Regions from separate parts of the Pseudoduganella dura genome, predicted to be linked through region 2. Evidence: predicted binding sites of a transcription regulator. Region 2 holds the regulator's gene; the other holds the start of a gene.
What was found. Region 2 encodes LexA, which represses DNA repair genes until DNA is damaged. Its sites were predicted from a motif close to ACTGTATNNNNATACAGT; they were not measured.
Positions count from the first base shown of each region.

Region 1: recA (recombinase RecA) is a predicted target of LexA. The motif match lies at 919-936, and genes of this name have one in related genera.

Region 1 is NZ_WNWM01000002.1:3,740,306-3,744,865, forward strand. It holds gene GJV26_RS16380 (sensor histidine kinase) at 1-98, opposite strand, end outside; gene GJV26_RS16385 (response regulator) at 95-787, opposite strand; gene recA (recombinase RecA) at 985-2,055, shown strand; gene recX (recombination regulator RecX) at 2,195-2,665, shown strand; gene GJV26_RS16400 (hypothetical protein) at 3,040-3,285, shown strand; gene sucC (ADP-forming succinate--CoA ligase subunit beta) at 3,339-4,508, shown strand; gene sucD (succinate--CoA ligase subunit alpha) at 4,522-4,560, shown strand, end outside.
Region 2 is NZ_WNWM01000002.1:4,760,708-4,765,267, reverse strand. It holds gene rplI (50S ribosomal protein L9) at 63-515, opposite strand; gene rpsR (30S ribosomal protein S18) at 549-839, opposite strand; gene priB (primosomal replication protein N) at 841-1,161, opposite strand; gene rpsF (30S ribosomal protein S6) at 1,180-1,566, opposite strand; gene lexA (transcriptional repressor LexA) at 1,846-2,526, shown strand; gene GJV26_RS20805 (pepsin/retropepsin-like aspartic protease family protein) at 2,618-3,490, opposite strand; gene GJV26_RS20800 (cystathionine gamma-synthase family protein) at 3,487-4,560, opposite strand, start outside.

The DNA of each region.
Region 1 (4,560 bases), 1.0 Mb from region 2:
AGCGAATGCTGGATGTCGCCTTCGTCCTCGAGCGCCGGGCTCCACGCCGCATCGGACGGGCCGGCGTCGGCGGCCGACCTGTCGGTCGGCCCGTTCACTTCGTTTCGGCCGCGGCGGCGCCGGGATATTTCTCGAGACAGTAGCCGAGGCCGCGCACGGTGGCGATGCGCACGCCGCCCACTTCGATCTTCTTGCGGAGCCGGTGCACGTAGACCTCGATCGCGTTGTTGCTCACTTCCTCGCCCCATTCGCACAGGTGATCGACCAGCTGCTCCTTCGACACGAGGCGGCCGGCGCGGGCCAGCAGGATCTCGAGCAGGCCCAGCTCGCGGGCGGACAGGTCGAGCATCTGTTCGTTGATATAGGCGCTGCGGCCCACCTGGTCGTAGGTGAGCGGGCCATGCTTGACCACGGTGGAGCCGCCGCCCTGGCCGCGGCGGGTCAGCGCCCGTACCCGCGCCTCCAGTTCGGACAGCGCGAACGGCTTGGCCATGTAATCGTCGGCGCCCAGGTCGAGGCCAGTTACGCGTTGTTCCACGGAATCGGCCGCCGTGAGGATCAGCACCGGCAGCAGCGACGCGCGGGCGCGCAGCCGGCGCAATACTTCGAGCCCGGGCAACTTAGGCAGGCCCAGGTCCAGGATCAGCAGGTCGAACTCCTGCGTCGACAGGGCGGTATCGGCTTCCTGCCCGTTCTTCACGCAGTCGATGGCATAGCCGGACTGGCGCAGAGAGCGCGTCAGGCCGTCGGCCAGGACACTGTCATCTTCGGCTAGTAAAATACGCATGTTGGCAATCGGGCATGGGTGGCTATTTCATTGTACTCAATGTGCGACGCCCATTGGCAAAGCGCTGTAAAAGCACTGTGGCGGCATCACCTGGGGCATCGCTTGCACATCACTTAGCGCTTGCAAAAACCACTGGATGCATATACAGTACTGCCTGTACCAACAGGAATCTCTGAATCGATAAAGGCGAAGACATCATGGACGACAAGAAAGCGGCAGTACCTGCATCCGAAAAAGCCAAGGCGCTGGCCGCGGCACTGGCACAGATTGAAAAGCAGTTCGGCAAGGGCTCCGTCATGCGCATGGACGCAAGCGCCCCGCTGGAAGAAGTCCAGACCGTGTCTACCGGCTCGCTGGGCCTGGATATCGCGCTCGGCGTCGGCGGCCTGCCGCGTGGCCGCGTGGTCGAGATCTACGGTCCGGAATCGTCCGGTAAAACCACGCTCACATTGCAGACCATTGCAGAAATGCAAAAGATCGGCGGCACCTGCGCGTTCATCGACGCGGAACACGCGCTGGACGTGACCTATGCGCAAAAGCTGGGTGTCAACCTGCACGAGCTGCTGATTTCGCAGCCGGACACGGGCGAACAGGCCCTGGAAATCTGCGATGCGCTGGTGCGTTCCGGCTCCGTGGACATGATCGTGATCGACTCGGTGGCGGCGCTGACGCCACGCGCCGAGATCGAAGGCGACATGGGCGACTCGCTGCCGGGCCTGCAGGCACGCCTGATGTCCCAGGCGCTGCGCAAGCTGACCGGCACGATCAACCGTACCAACACGCTGGTCATCTTCATCAACCAGATCCGCATGAAGATCGGCGTGATGTTCGGCAGCCCGGAAACCACCACCGGCGGTAACGCGCTGAAGTTCTACGCCTCCGTGCGCCTGGACATCCGCCGTACCGGCTCGATCAAGTCGGGCGACGAAGTGATCGGTAACGAAACGAAGGTGAAGGTCGTCAAGAACAAGATCGCGCCGCCGTTCAAGGAAGCGCACTTCGACATCCTGTATGGCGAAGGCACGTCCCGCGAAGGCGAGATCATCGACCTGGGCGTGGAAGCGAAGATCGTCGAGAAGTCCGGCTCGTGGTACAGCTACGGCGGCGAGCGCATCGGCCAGGGCAAGGACAATGCCCGCACCTACCTGCGCGAGCGTCCGGCGCTGGCCCGCGAGATCGAGAACAAGGTTCGCGTCTCGCTGGGTGTGCGCGAGCTGCAGTCGGCCGAAAGCGAAGCCGTGCCGGCGAAGCTGAAGGCTGTCGAGTAAGCTTGCCGACGCCCCGAACTGATCCCCTGGTCTCGTAACGAGGCTCTCATCGCCACCGACCGCTTTGCGGCGGTGGCGATGTTTTTTTATACTGGCCGCGCTTTATCAACCATAACGCTTTTCATCACCAACCATACCGATGCGCGCACCACCTCCCAGCCTGAAAGCCCGCGCACTGCGCCTGCTGTCCACCCGCGAGCACAGCCGCCTGGAGCTGGCCCGCAAGCTGGCGCGCCACGCGGAAGAGGGCGACGATATCGATGCGCTGCTCGACTGGCTGGAAAAGAACCGCTGGCTGTCGGAAGAGCGCTTTTCCGAATCGCTGATCCACCGGCGCTCGGCCCGTTACGGCAACAGCCGCATCCTGGCCGAACTGCAAAGTCATGGCGTGAAGGGCGAGGCGCTGCAGGAATTGAAGGCCGGGCTGGCCGAGGATGAAGTGGCGCGCTGCTGCGAAGTCTGGAACCGCAAGTTCCGCGGCAAGGTCGCCGAGGATGCCGAGGAGCGCGGCAAGCAGATGCGCTTCCTGATCGGGCGCGGCTTTTCGCAAAAGGCCGTGCGCGCGGCGATGAAGGGCTACGACCCGGATGATGACTTTGGAAATATCTGATATTCACGCAGTGAAGAGCAGCCCGCGGGCTGCTTTTTTGTTGCCTTGGAATCGCTGGAAAATCGGTGACAGGCTCCGATTCTTTTGAAATGTTTCCTGAAAACGGGAGCCTGTCACCGGTTTTTTTCGTCCGGCGGGCAGCGTGGCAGCCCGCCGGCGGCCGCAGTCGTACGATCACTTTGCTATCCAGTGCCTGAACGGTGTGCTACACTTTTGTGGTTTTATGCAGCACCGCGGGTGCGGTGGTTGTCCGTAGAAGCTGCGGCAACGTACGAATTCAGTACATGGCTGCTTACTAATTTGGCCGCGCGAGCGGCATCGGTGTTATGTCTCTGTCAAATCCTATCGAGAGTGCGCTTTCCCCACTGCGCGCCATGGACATCCAGGCGTTCGCGCGCGGGGATGCACCGTGGGATTGCGACCCCCATGACGCCGACATCTCAGTCAACGACACCCTGCTGGCTTCCATGATTCCGGTTGCCGCCAGCGCCACGCACCCGCAGAAAAACCGTCTCCGCCCGATTGCCACGCCATCTTCATCGATGACGCGCCGATGGCCCGGTAACGACCCACGCTGGGCGGCGCACGCCGCCGCCACAGCCCAGGTGCCGCACGACTGAAGCAGCAGCAACATCCAACCCATTTCAAATTCAGCATCAGAAGGGAAGCCAGCATGAAGATCCATGAGTATCAAGGCAAAGAAATCCTCCGGAAGTTCGGAGTGACGGTTCCGCGCGGCATTCCGTGCCTGTCCGTGGACGAAGCAGTGAAAGCTGCCGAGACCCTGGGCGGCTCGGTATGGGTGGTCAAGGCGCAGATCCACGCCGGTGGCCGTGGCAAGGGCGGCGGCGTGAAGGTCGCCAAGTCGCTGGAACAGGTCAAGGAATATGCCGACCAGATCCTGGGCATGCAGCTGGTAACCCACCAGACCGACGCCAACGGCCAGAAAGTGCGCCGCCTGCTGATCGAAGAAGGCGCCGACATCAAGAAGGAACTGTACATCTCGCTGGTCACCGACCGCGTTTCGCAGCGCGTGGTGCTGATGGCCTCCTCCGAAGGCGGCATGGACATCGAAGAAGTGGCCGAATCGCACCCGGAAAAAATCCACAACGTGATCATCGACCCGGCCGTGGGCCTGACCGATGCGGATGCCGACGACGTCGCCCGCAAGATCGGCGTGCCGGAAGCCTCGATCGCCGACGCGCGCACCAACCTGCAAGGCTTGTACAAAGCCTACTGGGAAACCGATGCGTCGCTGGCTGAAATCAACCCGCTGATCCTGACCGGCGACGGCAAAGTGATCGCGCTGGACGCCAAGTTCAACTTCGATTCGAACGCGCTGTTCCGTCACCCGGAAATCGTCGCCTACCGCGACCTGGACGAAGAAGACCCGGCCGAAGTCGAAGCATCGAAGTTCGACCTGGCATACATCTCCCTGGATGGCAATATCGGCTGCCTGGTGAACGGCGCCGGCCTGGCCATGGCCACGATGGACACGATCAAGCTGTTCGGCGGCGAGCCGGCCAACTTCCTGGACGTGGGCGGTGGCGCAACGGCCGAGAAAGTGACCGAAGCATTCAAGATCATGCTGAAGAACCCGGGCCTGAAGGCAATCCTGGTGAACATCTTCGGCGGCATCATGCGTTGCGACGTGATCGCCGAAGGCGTGATCACTGCATCGAAGGCAGTTTCGCTGCAGGTACCGCTGGTCGTGCGCATGAAGGGCACCAACGAAGACCTGGGCAAGAAGATGCTGGCCGACTCCGGCCTGCCGATCATCGCCGCCGACACGATGGAAGACGCAGCGAAGAGCGTTGTTGCCGCTGCTGCCGGTCAAGCTTAATTAAGGAACGAATATGTCTATTCTGATCAACAAAGACACCAAAGTCATCACC
Region 2 (4,560 bases):
CCGGGCGAACCCGGCTTCTTCATTGGTGCGACAGTCTGTCGAGGAACAGGTTCCCGGCAGGCTTAGGCAGCTTCGCCAACGACGGCGACGGTCACATCGACCACGACGTCGGTGTGCAGTGCCACCGATACCGCGTGCTCGCCGGTGGTCTTCAGCGGACCGTTCGGCAGGCGCACGGCAGCTTTTTCCACGGCGAAGCCGGCTTTGGTCAGGGCTTCGGCGATGTCGTAGTTGGTGACGGAGCCGAACAGGCGGCCATCGACACCAGCTTTTTGCGACACGTTGACGGTCATGCCGTTCAGCTTTTCGCCCTGGCCCTGTGCGGCTGCCAGCTTTTCAGCGGCGGCTTTTTCCAGTTCGGCGCGCTTGGCTTCGAACTCGGCCACGGCAGCCGTGGTAGCGCGGCGTGCCAGCTTTTGCGGGATCAGGAAGTTACGTGCGTAGCCGTCCTTGACCTTCACCACGTCGCCCAGGTTGCCGACGTTGATAACTTTTTCAAGCAGAATGATTTGCATAATATTCTCCAGTTCTATCTGTACTGCCGCCGATTAAGCGTGGTGCAGGTCGGTGTAAGGCAGCAGGGCCAGGTAGCGAGCGCGCTTGATCGCGGTATCCACTTGACGCTGGTAGTGCGCCTTGGTGCCGGTCAGGCGTGCCGGCATGATCTTGCCGTTTTCCTGGACGAAATCTTTCAGGGTGTCGACGTCTTTGTAATCGACTTGTTCAACGCCGGCGGCGGTGAAGCGGCAGAACTTCTTGCGCTTGAACAGCGGGTTCTGCTGTTTGCGCTTTTCTTTCAGCTTGGCTTTGTTTTTGTCGAACTTTTTACCGAATGCCATTTTAGGCTCCTGTATCTAAATGTTGTGTCGCTGGAGCGGCACGAAAATCAATGATGTGAAATACCAGGCTCTTGCTGTTGCGGCTTCTCTTCGCGAGGAACCCCGTGAACTCGTACACGGCTCCCAGTGGCGCCTGGCTGAACCGGCCGGAAATCTCGCCCGCGGCAACCGCGGAGATTTCGAACTCGGTCAGTCGGGCAATGCCCGCCTCCATCTGCTGCGAACTGTGCTGCAATACTGCATTCACAATCGGCATGCCGGCCGGGGTGAAACGAATCACTTCCCGTTCGGTGATGAGGCCGACAAACTGGAGCTGGTTCAGCGGAATTCCGAAACGAATTTAGGCGGCAGCGGCGGCGGCAGGCGCAGCAGCTTCGGCGCGGTGGCTCTTGGCAGCGTCTTCGCGCTGGACCGACTTCATCATTGGCGAAGGAGCGGTTTCCGCTTTCTTCATCTTGACGGTCAGGTGGCGCAGCACGGCATCATTGAATTTGAACGCGGTTTCCAGTTCCACCAGAGTGTCGTTGTCGCACTCGATGTTCAGGCAGATGTAGTGTGCCTTGGCCAGTTTCTGGATCGAGTAAGCCATTTGACGGCGGCCCCAATCTTCGACGCGGTGGACATTACCGCCGCGCGAGGTCACGCTGGCTTTGTAACGTTCGATCATCGCGGGCACTTGCTCGCTTTGGTCCGGATGGACGATAAATACGATTTCGTAGTGACGCATGCAAACTCCCTTAAGGACTGTGTTGATAGCCCACCCCGGCGTCAAGACGGGTGTGGGAAGAGGTAAGCCCGCTAGCATAGCAGGGATTTTGGACAATTGCTAGTTACCGCCTGGCCATCCCGGCTGGCCGTCGCAGCTGCCCCCCGCCGGCAATGTTGCTTCAAAACCAGGCTAAACGCCGCCTTTAAAGAAATATTTCGGCGAAAGCACGGTTTACCCTTGCATTCGCGCGAGTACTGTACAAAAATACAGACTGTCTATATCCACAGCTATCGCATCATGATCAAGCTCACTGCAAGGCAGGAACAAATTCTCAATCTGATCAGGGATGCCATCACCACCACCGGCTTCCCGCCGACCCGTGCGGAAATCGCCGCCGAGTTGGGCTTCAAATCGGCCAATGCGGCCGAGGAACACCTGAAGGCGCTGGCGCGCAAAGGCGCGATCGAGATCACCGCCGGCACGTCGCGCGGCATCCGCCTGCTGGGGGAGCGCGCGGCGCCGGCCGCGCCCGCCATGTCCGCGCCCATGTCCGCGCCTATGTCCGATTCCCTGCCGCACGTGCCGGCGGCATTGCTGATGCAACTGCCGCTGATCGGCCGCGTGGCCGCCGGTTCGCCGATGCTGGCACAGGAAAACCTGGAAAAGAGCTACAGCGTCGATCCCGCGCTGTTCTCCGCGAAGCCCGATTTCCTGCTGAAGGTGCGCGGCGAGTCGATGCGCGATGTCGGCATCATGGACGGCGACCTGCTGGCCGTGAAGAAGGTGGACAGCGCGAAGAACGGCCAGATCGTGGTCGCCCGCATCGGCAACGAGGTGACGGTGAAGCGCTATCGCCGCACCGGTTCAACGATCGAGCTGCTGCCCGAAAACCCGGATTTCAAGATCATCACGGTGAACCCGGACGATGAGTTCGCGCTCGAAGGCCTGGCGGTCGGCCTGCTGCGCACCTGGCACTGAGTACCTGCCAGGTACCCGGCGCCGGGAAGCTGGCACCGGGAATCAGGTCTGAGAATCCGGTACTGAGCACCAGGCACTGCCTGCCGGGTGCTCAGCGGCCCCTGCTCTCCTCTTGCGCGCCTGCCTGCCCCGTGGGCCGCACCGCCACCTTGCCGTTGGCCAGGTCCACGTACACGGCACGCTGTCCGAAAAAGTCCGCGCCCACGATGCCATCCGGCTGGAAGAATTCCGGCAGCGGCATCAGGTAGGGCTTGACCGCACCTCCTCCCGGCAGCGCCAGCGACACTGTCCGGCAAGGCTTTCCTGGCCCGAACAGGTCGCATGGCGCCGTGTCGTCCTTCTGTGCCTGCACCGATTGCGGCTTGACCAGCGAGATGCTGGCGGCCGAATCGAACACCAGCCGGTAGCTCGCCCGGCCGTTCGACAATGTCGTGACGATACCCTCGTGGACCTTCTCATGGGGCAGCGCCTGCCAGCCCGGTCCCGCGTCGAGCGGCGCGCCGAAGCGCAGCGTGCGCGCCGACTGGTCGTAGACGAACGGCTGCTGCGCGAACAGGCCCAGGCCGATTACCGAATGCGGCGGCGGGCCCGCCTCCTTGCCGATGTTCAGGCCCCACGCCTCATACGATACGCCGGTCACCTCGCCGAACGCCACGCCGTTGATGACGAGGTCGGGAATCACGAACTCTTCTTCCTCGCGCACCTTGCCGGCCAGGTCGGCGCTGCGCTGCTTGCGCCCGGTAAGCCGCAGGCCGGGGATCTTCGCCATCACGTCGCGCGTCAGGTGCACGGTGCGGCTCGATCCGATGTCGAACGTGAACGGGAACGTGGCGCCGTCGATCGTCAGCTGCGCGACCGGGATGCCCTTTTCCAGGGCCAGCGGCACCGATACCCCGGCATGCGCAGCGGTGCACAGCGATGCGGCGGCCAGCAAGACCGCCGCACCGCGGCAGCGGTGCATCATGCGTCCAGCGCCTGCCGGAAATCGTCGACCAGATCGAGGGTATCCTCGATGCCCACCGACACGCGGATCAGCGATTCGGCGATACCCATCGATGCGCGGCGCTCGGCACCCATCTCGTAGAAGATCGTGTGCGCGACGGGAATCACCAGCGTGCGCGTATCGCCCAGGTTCGATGCCGGCACGGCGACCTTCAGGCGGTTGAGGTAGTCGAAGCAGTCGATGCCGTCGCGCAGCTCGAAGCTGAACAGCGAGCCGTAGGCTTTGAACAGGTCCGTTGCGATGGCATGCTGCGGGTGCGACGGCAGGCCCGGATAGTGCACGGCGGCCACGCGCGGATCGGCCGCCAGCATCTCGGCCAGCGCGCGGGCGTTGGCGCAGGTGCGCTCCATGCGCAGCGCCAGCGTCTCGGCGCCCACGGCAATGTGGTGCGCCGCCTCCGGGCCGAGCGAGGCGCCGAAGTCGCGCAGCCCCTTGGCGCGGATCTGCGTGATGCCCCACATCGCGGGCGCGGCCTTCTTGTAATTCTCGAAGATGTTCGGGAAGCGGCCCCAGTCGTAGGCGCCGGTATCGGTCAGGCTGCCACCCAGCGCGTTGCCGTGGCCGGCGATCGATTTCGTCAGCGAATTGATGACGATGCCCGCGCCCACCGCTTTCGGGAGGAACAGGTAAGGCGTGGTCATCGTGTTGTCGACGATGTACAGGATGCCCTTTTCGGCGCAGAGCTCGCCGATGCGCCGCAGGTCGGCGATCTGCGTGCGCGGATTGGCGATGGTCTCGACGAACACGATGCGCGTGTTGTCGCGGATGGCGGCGGCCACGTTGGCGACATCGGTCGCATCGACGAAATCGACGCCCACGCCCTGCCCGGCCACCGTCTGCCACAGCGAATTCGTGTTCCCGAACAGGAACGACGACGACACCACGTGGTCCCCGGCGCGCAACAGCGACTGGAACACGGCGCCGATCGCCGCCATGCCGGTGGCGAAGCACAGGGTGGCCACTCCGCCTTCCATCTTGTTCACTTTTTCTTCCAGCGCCGACACCGTGGGGTTGCCCTGGCGGCCGTAACG